3 regions of the Streptomyces sp. RLA123 genome follow, and region 3 is predicted to be linked to each of the others. Evidence: riboswitches for the same ligand, from Rfam matches in the RefSeq annotation. Region 3 holds a riboswitch; each other region holds the start of a gene.

Region 1 (4,204 bases), 770 kb from region 3:
GCCGCGTCGGCGACGCGGCGCAGGAAGGCGCGGCGGAAGCCGTCGCTCTCCAGGGAGCCGTGCCAGTGGGTACCCCAGACGGAGCCGGTGCGGCAGCCGTCGAGAAACGGTTCGTCGCCGCCGCGGACGTCGGCGACGCCGTGGTGGATCTCGTACCCCTCGACGGTCTCGCCCCAGGCCGTGCCGGACGGCCGGGCCAGGGTCTTGCCGGGCGCGAAGCGCACCCGTACCGGCAGCAGGCCGAGGCCCGGTACGAGGCCGGCCCGCGACTCGACCGGGTCGTCGATCGACTCGGCCAGCATCTGGAAGCCGCCGCAGATCCCGAGGACCGGGCGGCCCTGCGCCGCGCGCCGCACGATGGCGTCGGCCAGTCCGCGCCGGCGCAGCCATTCCAGCGCCTTGACGGTCCCCCGGGTGCCGGGCAGGACGACGAGGTCGGCGTCCGCGAGCTCCTCGGGCCGGTCGACGAAGCGCACGAGGACGCCGGGTTCGGCCGCGAGGGCGTCGACGTCGGTGAAGTTGGACATCAGGGGGACCGCGGCGACGGCGACCCGCAGCACGTCCTCGCCGTGCGGCGGTGCCGTGTCCGACTCCCGCACGGTGCCGCGCAGCGACATGCGCAGCCCGTCCTCCTCGTCGATCCCGAGGCCGTGCCGGAACGGCAGGACACCGTAGAAGCGGCGTCCGGTCAGACCGCGCAGCATCTCCAGCCCGGGTTCCAGCAGCGAGACGTCGCCGCGGAACTTGTTGACGAGGTAGCCGCAGACCAGCTCCTGGTCCTCGGGGCTCAGCAGCGCGGTCGTGCCGAAGAAGGACGCGAAGACCCCGCCCCGGTCGATGTCGCCGACGACGACCACCGGCAGCCGCGCCGCCCTGGCCAGGCCCATGTTGACGATGTCGCCGTGCCGCAGGTTGATCTCGGCGGGGCTGCCCGCGCCCTCGCAGATGACGGCGTCGTGGCGGGAGCGGAGCTCCTCCAGGCAGGCGGTGACGGTCTCCAGCAGTTCCGAGCGGCGCCCGTTGTGGTAGCCGCGTGCGCTCATCTCGCCCACCGGGCGGCCCATCAGCACGACCTGGCTCGTGCGGTCGCCGCCCGGTTTGAGCAGCACGGGGTTCATCAGCGCGGAGGGCTCCACGCGCGCGGCCTGAGCCTGCATGGCCTGCGCGCGGCCGATCTCGGCGCCCTCGCGCGTCACATACGAGTTCAGCGACATGTTCTGCGCCTTGAACGGGGCCACGGACACGCCCCGGCGGGCCAGCCAGCGGCAGATGCCGGCGGTGACGACGCTCTTGCCCGCGTCCGAGGTGGTGCCGGCCACCAACAGCGCTCCGCCGCTCATGCGTTCCCCCTCCGGACCGGCCGGTGCGAGGTCCACCGGTGCCAGGCCAGCCGGCCCCCGGCCGTGGCCACCAGGGCCAGCGCGCTCACCCGCCGCGACAGCCGCACCGCCCGCTCGATGTCCGCCACCTCCACCGTCCGGTTGCCGGCGCCGAGTACGGGCCGGTGCTCGATCCGGCCCCCGTACGTCAGCGTCCCCCCGAGCCGTACGCTCAAAGCCCCCGCGAACGAAGCCTCCACGGGCCCGGCGTTGGGGCTCGGGTGCCGGCCGCCGTCCGCGTGCCAGGCGCGCCACGCGCCGCGCCGGTCGGGGCCCGCCAGTACGGTGAGCGCGGCGGTCAGCCGGGCACCGGGGAAACCGGCCACGTCGTCAAGCCGGGCGGACGCCCAGCCGAACCGGCGGAAGCGCGGCGACCTGTGACCGACCATCGCGTCGAGGGTGTTGACCGCGCGGAAGCCCACGAGCCCCGGCACGCCGCCCAACGCGCCCCACACCAGGGCGCCGACGACGGCGTCGGAGGTGTTCTCGGCGACCGACTCGACGACCGCCCGGGCCATCTGCCGCTCGTCCAGGGCCTGCGGGTCCCGCCCGCACAAGTGGGGCAGCCGGGCCCGCGCCGCCGCGGTGTCCCCGGCGGCCAGGGCGGCGCCGATCGTCCGTGCCTCACGCGCCAGCGACGTACCGCCGAGCACCGCCCACGTCGAGGCGGCGGTCAACGCCACGGACGCGGCGGGGGAGCGGCGTACGGCGCGTGCGGCCCCCGCGGCCCCCGCGGCGGCCGCCGCGGCGCCCCCGGCGCACAACGCGGTGTAGAGGGCGCCCCGGCCGCGGTGGTCCTGCCACAACGCGCGCTCCAGTGCGCCTGCCGCGCGCCCGAAGGCGGCCACCGGATGCCCGCGTCGCGGGTCGGCGAGGGCGAGATCGGCCAGCCAGCCGAGAGCCGCCCCGGCGGCGAAGACCGACGGCGCGGCAGAGCCGGCGTCGGGTGTACGGCGACTGCCGCCCATCGCAGGTGTCCTCACTCAGGGTCCGCGCCCTGGCTCGACGTGACCGGCGGTGAGAGTCTCCTGGCTCCCGGATCGGCGGCACCCCCGGCCTTCCAGCCCGTGGTACGGGCCGTGGCCGCTGGTGGAGGCGCGCTCCCCGGTGACAGTGGCGGGACCGCGCCGGATTTTCACCGGACTTCCTCTCCTGCCGCCGTGTGGCGGTTCCGATACCACCACGCTCCGCTCCGGCCCGTCAACTCGTCCCGAAGCGGCCCGGAAAGGCGGAAACCCCAGCTCACGACCGGAAGGGCCGGGAGCTGAGGCCGAGTTCGCACCGCGTTCCGGGGCGTCAGGAGACGATCAGGAAGATCCCGTACGCCACGGCCGCCGCGCACAGCGCGAAGCACGCGTACGCGCCCGCGCGCGACACGGCGCCCTGACCGCCCCCGGCCGCGGCCGGCCGGGACAGGCCGACGATGCCGAGGGTGAAGAGGCCGACGAGGCCGACGGTGACGGCGAGACTGACGCCGAAGACGGAGCCGAGGGCCGCCCAGTCGATGTGCATGCTGCTGTGTCCTTCCGGGACCGGTGGGGCGGTGCCCGCCGTCAGGCGGTGGCCTTGGCGTGGCCGGTGTCGGCGGGCGGGCCGGCCGGGGTGAGGGCGCCCGCGGGCGGCGGCATCACGGCGGCGACGGCCGCGGTGACAATGCCCGACTGCCCGGCGTCCGTGTCCGCGCCGTCGTCGTTGACGTTGGTGTGGTCGACCGGCCTGCGGCGCGCGGCCACCCAGATCGCGGCGCACACGGCGAGCCCCAGCACGGCGACCGCGGTGACGCCGGCGTCACCCTGGTCCGCCAGGAGCGCGGCGCCGGCCGCGACCAGGCCGGCGGCCGGCAGGGTCAGCGCCCATGCGGCGGCCATGCGGCCCGCGGTGCTCCAGCGCACGACGCCGCCCCTGCGGCCCAGACCGGCGCCCATCACGGAACCGGAGCAGACCTGCGTGGTGGACAGGGAGAAGCCGAGGTGGGAGGAGGCCAGGATGACCGCCGCGGCGCCGGTCTGGGCGGCGAAGCCCTGCGGCGGCTGGATGTCGGTGATGCCCTTGCCCATGGTGCGGATGATCCGCCAGCCGCCGATGAACGTGCCGAGCGCGATGGCCAGGCCCGCCGAGACGATGACCCACAGCGGCGGGTCGGAGTCCGGGGCGACGACGTTGCCGGCGATGAGGGCGAGGGTGATGACGCCCATGGTCTTCTGGGCGTCGTTCGTGCCGTGCGCGAGGGAGACCAGGCCCGCCGAGGCGATCTGGCCGGCCCGGTAGCCCTTGGCGGTCGCGGCCGGGTCGCTGCCGCGGCTGATGCGGTAGGTCAGGCGGGTCGCCAGCAGTGCGGCGACCCCGGCGACGACCGGCGCGCAGACGGCCGGGACGAGCACCTTCATGACGACCGCGTCGCCGTTGACCGCCCCGAACCCCGCCGACGCGACGGAGGCGCCGATCAGACCGCCGAACAGGGCGTGCGAAGAACTGGAGGGGAGCCCCGCCAGCCAGGTCAGCAGATTCCAGACGATGGCGCCGACCAGCCCGGCGAAGATGACCTCGGGCTTGATCCCCGCGGTCTCGTCGAGGATCCCTCCGGAGATCGTCTTGGCGACTTCCACCGACAGGAACGCCCCGACCAGGTTCAGGACGGCGGACATCGCCACCGCCGTCCGGGGGCCCAGTGCGCCAGTGGAGATGGTGGTGGCCATCGCATTGGCGGTGTCGTGGAAACCGTTCGTGAAGTCGAACACGAGTGCGGTGATAATCACGATTCCGATCAGGAGCGTGATGTGTTCCATGTACCCAGGCATTCGTTCGATCCGACAGTGGCGGTGGCG
Region 2 (4,204 bases), 2.6 Mb from region 3:
AGGGCGTTGAGGGCGGCGGCCGCGAGCGCGCTGCCGCCGCGCCGGCCGCGCACGATCAGGTACTCCAGGCCGGCGGGGTGGGCGGCCAGGGCGTCCTTGGACTCGGCCGCGCCGACGAATCCGACCGGCACGCCGATGACGGCCGCGGGCCGGGGGCCGCCCGCCTCGACCATCTCCAGCAGCCGGAAGAGCGAGGTGGGGGCGTTGCCGACGGCGACGACGGCGCCTTCCAGGCGGTCCCGCCACAGTTCCATCGCGGCGGCGCTGCGGGTGGTGCCGAGTTCGGCGGCGAGCGAGGGCACGGCGGGATCGGAGAGGGTGCAGACCACGTCGTTGTCCGCGGGCAGCCGCTTGCGGGTGACGCCGCTGGCGACCATCTGCACATCGCAGAGGATCGGTGCCCCGGCGCGCAGCGCGGCGCGCGCGTCCGCGACCACGGACGGGCTGAACGCCAGGTCGCGGACGAGGTCGGTCATGCCGCACGCGTGGATCATGCGGACGGCGACCTGCGCGACGTCCGGCGGCAGGGCGTCGAGTTCCGCCTCGGCGCGGATGATGGCGAACGACCGGCGGTAGATCTCCGCGCCGTCCTTCTCGTACTCGGTCACGTCGTGGTCCTCGGTGGTGGTGGAGTCGTACGGCGGGCGGCGGCGACGGCGGCGGGCAGGTCCAGGGCGGAGGTGCTCGCGGAGGTGTCGCCCACGGTGACGCGGTAGCGGTCGGCGGCGGTGGCCACGACGTCGGCCCGGGCGCCGTCCGGGTGGCCGCAGCGGCGTGCGCAGCCGGAGAAGTGGACGGGCAGCAGGGGCAGTCCGGGACCTGCGGCCCCGGCGCGCACCGCGGCCACGGCGTCCGCCCGTACGTCCGCGAGGGACTTGGCGCAGCCGGGCTGTCCGGCGCACGCGGTCACGCCGCGCCACGGAGAGTCCTCGCCGGTCAGGAAGCCCGCCCCGGCCAGGCGTTCCAGCACCTCGGGTGCTCCGGCCGACGCTGCGCCCGGCACGACCACGCCGCGCCACGGCGTCACCCGCAGCTGCCCGAGGGCCGCGTCGGCGACCTCCGCAAGGACCCGCCACGCCTCGGCGGTCGCCCGCCCCAGCCGTACCCCGGCCGACAGCACCCACGTGCCGCCGCCGGGCTGGGGGACGGCTCCGAGCGCGGGGCCCGCCCGGTGCCCGCCTGGGGGTCCGGCCGGTCCGCTCCGGAGCGGGAGGTCGTCCGCGCCGGGCAGGAGCCCCGCGGTGCGGGCGCCCGTGGGGTCGACGTCGGCGAGGCGCCAGGCGCGGGTGGGGTGTCCGGCGGCAAGGGTGAGGAAGGCCTCGGCGGCGCGCAGCGCCCAGCGGGGTGCGTCGGCGGCGGGCACGTGGGCGACGGGTGTGCCTGCGAGGCGGAGTTCGGCGGTGGCGCGGCCGGGCCGTGCGATCACCGTCACATCGGCGCCCAGTGCGGCGACATCGCCGCGGCCGTCGTCGAAGGCGAAGAGAAATCGCCCCGACAGCCCGGCCGCCGCGGGACTCGCGCACAGCAGGGCGTCCAACTCCGCCACCCAGGCCGCCACATCGGCGTACCCGTTGCCGTCGAGGCCGCCGAGGGGAGAGGCGATGACATTGCGGGCCCGTTCGTGGGCGTACGAGGGGAGCAGTCCCGCGGCGGCCAGTCGTGTGGCGAGGGCGGTCGCCGCGCCGGGTGCGCGCAGGCCGCGCAGTTGCAGATTGCCCCGGGAGGTGAGGTCGAGACGGCCGTCGCCGAGGTCGTCGGCGGCGTCGGCCAGCACATTTGCCTGATGGGACGTCAACAAACCGCCGGGTATGCGGATCCGGGCCAGCGGACCGTCGTCGGCGGCGTGCAGCCGCAGTGCCCCGGGGCACGCGTCCCCGCGGGCGGCGGGCCCCGCCGCGGGCACGGCGAAGGCGCCGTTCACGGGGGATTCCGGGGCGGTGGGCATGGCCGCGAGCATACCCGCGGGCACCTGGGAGGTGTACGGCCCATGCAACGTCACCAGCCCTTACTATGCGAGTGGGACGGCTTTCGGGTCGCGCCCACGCCATCGACGGCGCCAGGGGAGGAAACCGGTGCGATTCCGGTGCGGTCCCGCCACTGTCATCGCGGCCCACGGGTAATGCCGGGCCGCGGGAGCCAGGAACTCCCGCCGTCATCCACCGGCCCGGGGCGCGGACCCCGAGGAAGGCACGCCCGACGTGATCCTGCTGCTCTCGACGTCCGACACCGATCTGCTCAGCGCCCGTGCGGCGGACGGGCCGGTCCCCTACCGGCTCGCCAACCCGGCACGACTCACGGCGGGGGAACTGCCCGCGCTCCTCGACGGCACCGACCTGGTCGTCGTCCGCCTGCTCGGCGGCCGCCGGGCCTGGGAGGAGGGACTGGATGCGCTGCTCGCCGGCCCGCGCCCCGTGGTCGTGCTCACCGGTGAACAGGCCCCGGACGCGCAGCTCATGGAGCTGTCCACGGTGCCGGTCGGCACCGCCGCCGAGGCCCACGCCTACCTGGCGCACGGCGGCCCCGCCAACCTCGCCCAGCTGGCCCGCTTCCTCTCCGACACCGTGCTGCTGTCCGGTCACGGCTTCGAGCCCCCGGCCTCCGCCCCGTCCTGGGGCCGCCTGGAGCGCTCCGCGGCCGCCACCGAGGGCCCGCTGGTCGCCGTCCTCTACTACCGGGCCCACCACATGAGCGGCAACACCGCCTTCGTGGAGGCGCTTTGCGTGGCGATCGAGGAGGCCGGGGGCCGTGCGCTGCCCCTGTACGTCGCCTCGCTGCGGGCACCCGAGCCGGAACTGCTCTCCGCGCTGACCGGTGTGGACGCGATCGTCACCACCGTGCTGGCCGCGGGCGGAACCCGCCCCGCGGAAGCGTCCGCCGGCGGCGACGAGGAGGCGTGGGACGCGGGCGCGCTGACCTCGCTCGACGTGCCGGTGCTCCAGGCGCTGTGCCTGACCTCCTCGCGGGCTGTGTGGGAGGGGAGCGACGAGGGGCTGTCCCCGATGGACGCCGCGACGCAGGTCGCCGTCCCCGAGTTCGACGGCCGGCTGATCACCGTCCCGTTCTCCTTCAAGGAGGTCGACGAGGACGGCCTGCCGGTCTACACGCCCGACCCCGAGCGCGCCGCCCGCGTCGCCGGGATCGCCGTGCGTCACGCGCGGCTGCGGCACATACCGCCCGCGGAGCGCCGCCTCGCGCTGGTGCTGTCCGCGTACCCGACCAAGCACTCCCGTATCGGCAACGCGGTGGGACTGGACACCCCGGCCAGCGCGGTGGCGCTGCTGCGCCGGCTGCGCGAGGAGGGCTACGACTTCGGGCCCGCGGAGGAGATCCCCGGGCTGTCCTCGGGCGACGGTGACGAGCTGATCCGCGCGCTGATCGAGGCGGGCGGCCACGACCAGGACTGGCTGACCGAGGAGCAGTTGGCCCGCAACCCGGTGCGCGTCCCGGCCGCCGACTACCGCCGCTGGTTCGCCGCGCTCCCGGCGGAGCTGCGCGACGCGGTCACCGGGCACTGGGGTCCGCCGCCCGGCTCGATGTTCGTGGACACCAGCCGCGACCCGGAGGGCGACATCGTGCTGGCCGCGCTGCGCCGCGGCAATCTGCTGATCGTCATCCAGCCGCCGCGCGGCTTCGGCGAGAACCCGATCGCGATCTACCACGACCCCGATCTGCCGCCCTCCCACCACTACCTGGCCGCCTACCGCTGGATCGCCAGTGCACAGGCCGAGGGCGGCTTCGGCGCCGACGCGATGATCCACCTGGGCAAGCACGGCAACCTGGAGTGGCTGCCCGGCAAGAACGCGGCCCTGTCCGCCGCCTGCGGCCCCGACGCGGCCCTCGGCGACCTGCCGCTGATCTACCCGTTCCTCGTCAACGACCCCGGTGAGGGAACCCAGGCCAAGCGCCGCGCCCACGCCACCCTCGTCGACCACTTGGTGCCGCCGATGGCCCGCGCCGACTCCTACGGCGACATCGCGCGTCTGGAGCAGCTGCTCGACGAGCACGCCGCGATCGCCGCCATGGACCCGGCCAAGCTGCCCGCCGTGCGCGCCCAGATCTGGACGCTCATCCAGGCGGCCAGGCTCGACCACGACCTGGGCCTGGAGGACCGGCCGCACGACGCCGAGTTCGACGACTTCCTGCTGCACGTCGACGGCTGGCTCTGCGAGATCAAGGACGCCCAGATCCGCGACGGCCTGCATGT
Region 3 (4,204 bases):
GGCGCCGGCCCCGCCGCCGTGCGACCACTGGCCGCCCCAGCGCGCGTCCTGCCAGTGCCCGTGGGACCACGCGCCGTGCCGCGCGTTCTGCTGAGGGCTGTCGATGGATGCCATGGCGACCGAGGGCACTCCCACGGCGGCGACGGCGAGAGCGGCGACGACGATCTTGCGATGGCGCGTCTTCCGGCGGTGGTTCGTCATTGCGTGACCTCACTCGGTGGTTCGGCGTCCGTATTCACATCCCGCCTGAGCTGCGATGACGCCGTGCGGGCTCGGCCATTGTGCGGACGGTCCCGAGAGCGGGGCAATGGAAGATCGTTACTACGCCGAGTCGTAGCGAAGACGATCCTTGCGCTGCGAAGCGAGGCATGCGTGTGCCCGTTCGGCGCCTTGTTGTGAAAATCTGACGTCCCTTCAGGATGCCGTCCGCGTCGGGCGGACGGCCGGAAGCGACACGCGGATCGCAGACGGTCCGTCCTCCTGTGCGTGAAATGTCCGGTGCGGTAGGGATGGCTCGCATATGCCGTTCGGGGCCGTCTACTATGCGGTGCCGTAATCGCCCCGTCCGGGGTGACGGAGTTCACAGGGGGCTCGGGAACAGGTCGGGCAGGGCGGCGTACGAGGGCCAACACGCGGCACAATCGCCCCATGCGACACATACGCGTGATCGGTATCGGCGCCGGCGACCCCGACCACCTCACCCTCCAGGCAGTCAAGGCGATCGCCGGGACCGACGTCTTCCTCGTCCTGGGCAAGACCGGCGAACGCCAGGAACTCGTCCGGCTGCGCCACCGCATGCTGGAGGAGCACGCCCGCCCGGGCCACCGCGTCGTGGAGGTTCCCGACGCCGAGCGCGACCGCACCGCCCCCGGCTACCCGGCGGCCGTCGAGGACTGGCGCCGCCGCCGGGCCGACGTGGTGGAGCACCTCCTCGCGGAGCGGGTCGGCCCGGAGGAGACCGCGGCCTTCCTCGTCTGGGGCGACCCCGGGCTGTACGACAGCGTCATCGCCGTCCTCGACGACGTCCGCGCCCGCACGGACGCGACCGCCTTCACCTACGAGGTGATCGCCGGCATCAGCAGCGTCTCCGTCCTGGCCGCCCGCCACCGCACGACGCTCACCCGCGTCGGCCGCCCCCTCCAGATCACCACCGGCCGCCGGCTCGCCGAGGGCGGCATCCCCGAGGGTGTCGACGACGTCGTCGTCATGCTCGACGGCGAAGCGGCCTTCGCCGGGATCGATCCCGAGGGTGTCGAGATCCACTACGGCGCCTACCTGGGCACCGACGACGAGATCCTCGTCTCCGGCCCGCTCGCGGAGACCGCCGGGCGCATCCGCGAGCTGCGGGCCGAGGCGCGGGCGCGCAAGGGCTGGATCATGGACACCTACCTGCTGCGCCGCTGACCCGCACCGCGGGTCCCAGGGGTCCCGGGGGAGTCGGCTCCTGTCTTGCCGGGAACGCGGCCGAGGGGCGGGGGAGTTCGGCTTCCGCGGGCGGGGCGGACGGACGTTGCCGCAGGTGATGGGCGCGTGGGTGTTGTCACACTCGCGGGTGCCGCCTTGAAGCGGCGCGTCCCCGGGACATAACCTTCCCTCCGCCTCTGGTGGGGGAAGCCGGTCGAATTCCGGCGCTGGCCCGCAACGGTGGGCCGCGCGGCATCCGTGATGCCGTCCGCGGCGAGCCCGATGACCCGTCGGCGGCGCTGGTTCTCATCCGTCGCGGTCACGGGACGAGGCCCCTGGGCACGGCCGCCCGCCTACCGCGCGGCCGCACTCGCGGGGTGCGTCCCGAAGGCCACCGTTCAGGAGGCTTCGTTGCGCATATCCGGCCGCACGGTCGCTCCCGCGCTCATCACCGCCGCCCTTGTCGCCCTGCCGGCGACGCCCGCAGCGGCCGCCCCGGCCGTGCCGTCGGATGCCGCGGCCGCGGCCGGATGGGCGGGCCGCCAGCTGAAGGACGGCGACCACGTCGAGGGCGACTTCGGCGCCGACCCCGGCCTCACGGCCGACGTCGTACTGGCCCTGTCGGCCACGCGTACGGGCAAGGGCGAGACCACCGCCGCGACCGACTGGCTGGCCGCGCACGCCGAGTCCTACCTCACCGGTGACACGCCCGGCGACATCTACGCGGGGTCGCTCGCGAAGCTCGCGCTGGTGGCCGAGGCGGGCCACCGCGACCCGGGAGCGTTCGCGGGCCGCGACCTGATCGCGCAGCTCAACTCCCGTATGCAGCCCAGCGGCCGCTTCACCGACCACGCCACCTTCGGCGGCACCGAGGTCAACGACTACTCCAACACGCTGACGCAGTCGCTGGCCCTGATCGCGCTGAAGCGGGACGGCGCCGCCGTGCCCGTCGAGGCCGTGGACTTCCTGCTCGCCAACCAGTGCGCCGACGGCGGCTTCCCGGTCTTCTTCCCGGACGCCGCCGCGGACTGCGCCTCCGACGCGGACGGCACCGGGATGGTCGTGCAGGCCCTGCTCGCCGCGGGCCACCAGGACGCTGCCGCGGGCAAGGCGCTGGACTGGCTGGTGAAGAAGCAGGGCAAGGACGGTGGATTCGCCGGCACGGGTCCGACCGCGGTCGTGAACGCCAACTCCACCGCCCTGGCGACCCAGGCCCTGCGGGCCGGCGGGCGCGGCGCGGCCGCCGGCAAGGGCGCGGACTGGCTGCGCGAACGTCAGGTCGGCTGCGGCGGCGCGGCCAAGGACCGCGGCGCGGTGGGCTACCAGGAGGCCAAGGCCGACGGCAGCGCGCTGCGCGCCACCGTGCAGGCGGTGACGGCACTGTCCGGGATCTCGTACGCGACCGTGGACGGCGCGGGCGCGACGGACGGACTGGCGACCCTGGACTGTTCGTCACCGAGCCCTACGGCCAGTGACTCCGCCACCGCCTCACCCACCGCCACCGGTGAGCCCACCGCGCCGGGCGGTTCCGCGACCCCCACCGGCACGGCGACCCCCTCCGCCTCCGCCTCCGCATCGGCCACGCCGAGCGCCACGGCGCAGGCCCCCGCCGGTTCGACGACCTCGGGCGGTACGGGAGGCACGCTGGCCAGCACCGGCACCTCCGTGCTGCCGCAGGCGGCGGGTTCGGCGGCACTCGTGGCAGCCGGCGCCGCGATCGTGGTCGCCGTGCGGCGGCGCCGCTCCGCGGGAACCCGGGCGTGATCCGGCAGGGCTCGGCGGCGCTGGCGGTCTGCGCCACCGCGGCCGCGGCGCTGCTGTGGCCCGCCGCCGCCCCGGCCGGTGCGGCAGGCGGCTGCTCCGGCGTGCTGGTCGTCGTGGAGGACCGTGGGGTCCCGGACGCCCCGTACCCGAGCCGGACCGGATGCGCGCCGTCACCGCAGAGCGGCATCCAGGCACTGCAACAGGCTGGCTTCTCGGTGCGGCTGGGCTCCGGTCCCTACGGCGGCGGCTTCGTCTGCGCGCTGGACGGCGCACCCGGCACGGGATGCGCGGCGGTGGACAAGGACACGTACTGGTCGTACTGGTACATGCTCCCCGGGACCAGCGACTGGGTGTACGGCGCGGCCGGACCGGCCGGCCGCACCCCGGTCAAGGGCGGCATCGACGCGTGGGTGTGGCAGGACTCCGGTGCCAACGAACCTCCGTCGCCGCGCAGCGCGGTCACGCCGACGCCGAAGCCGACGCCCCGTCCGGCTCATACCACCGCGAAGCCCGGCGGAGGTACGTCGGGCAGCGGGACTGGCGAATCGTCAGGTAACGGCGCGGGCGGATCCGGCAACGGCGGGTCCGGCGGCGCTGCCTCGCACCCGGCCGTGAGCGCGCGTGCGAGTGGCAAGGGCGCGACGCCCCGTCCCTCCGCGAGCCGGAGCGCCGCAGCCTCCCAGAGCCCCGACCCGAGCCCGTCCGCCGGCTCCCGCACCGGACCGGCCGGCACCACGAGCACTCCCGGCGCGGCCGCGACCGTACGCGGGGTGCCGTCGGCCGGCGCCGCCTCCGGCGAACAGCGCTGGAACGGCTGGCCGCTGGTGGCCGGCACCCTCGCGGTCGCGGCCCTGGCCGGCGCCGCCGTCGTCCGGGCCCGCCGGCGCGACCGCAGGACCCCGGAGGTGTCGGGCTGATGCCGCGCCCCGGCGCGCGGCTGCTGCTGCCCCGCCAACTCCATCCGTTCGCCTGGTGGGCCTGGGCCCTCGGGCTCGCCACCGCCGCGAGCCGCACCACCAACATCCTGCTGCTGGCC

The links. A riboswitch is a leader RNA that binds a small molecule or an ion and turns the genes downstream of it on or off. The one in region 3 is predicted to bind cobalamin.
Region 1: another riboswitch for cobalamin. It lies ahead of RV983_RS27580 (cobalamin biosynthesis protein); the one in region 3 lies ahead of RV983_RS31215 (prenyltransferase/squalene oxidase repeat-containing protein).
Region 2: another riboswitch for cobalamin. It lies ahead of cobN (cobaltochelatase subunit CobN); the one in region 3 lies ahead of RV983_RS31215 (prenyltransferase/squalene oxidase repeat-containing protein).

Annotation. Positions count from the first base shown of each region.
Region 1 covers NZ_JBWDOR010000003.1:6,046,340-6,050,543, forward strand. Annotated here, with positions in the region: gene RV983_RS27575 (cobyric acid synthase) at 1-1,340, opposite strand, end outside; gene RV983_RS27580 (cobalamin biosynthesis protein) at 1,337-2,347, opposite strand; cobalamin riboswitch at 2,402-2,528, opposite strand; gene RV983_RS27585 (hypothetical protein) at 2,676-2,891, opposite strand; gene RV983_RS27590 (inorganic phosphate transporter) at 2,933-4,165, opposite strand.
Region 2 covers NZ_JBWDOR010000003.1:4,240,979-4,245,182, forward strand. Annotated here, with positions in the region: gene RV983_RS19255 (precorrin-8X methylmutase) at 1-608, opposite strand, end outside; gene cobG (precorrin-3B synthase) at 605-1,945, opposite strand; cobalamin riboswitch at 2,006-2,168, shown strand; gene cobN (cobaltochelatase subunit CobN) at 2,199-4,204, shown strand, end outside.
Region 3 covers NZ_JBWDOR010000003.1:6,814,647-6,818,850, forward strand. Annotated here, with positions in the region: gene RV983_RS31205 (CAP domain-containing protein) at 1-201, opposite strand, end outside; gene cobF (precorrin-6A synthase (deacetylating)) at 649-1,404, shown strand; cobalamin riboswitch at 1,586-1,713, shown strand; gene RV983_RS31215 (prenyltransferase/squalene oxidase repeat-containing protein) at 1,816-3,168, shown strand; gene RV983_RS31220 (hypothetical protein) at 3,165-4,085, shown strand; gene RV983_RS31225 (energy-coupling factor transporter transmembrane protein EcfT) at 4,085-4,204, shown strand, end outside.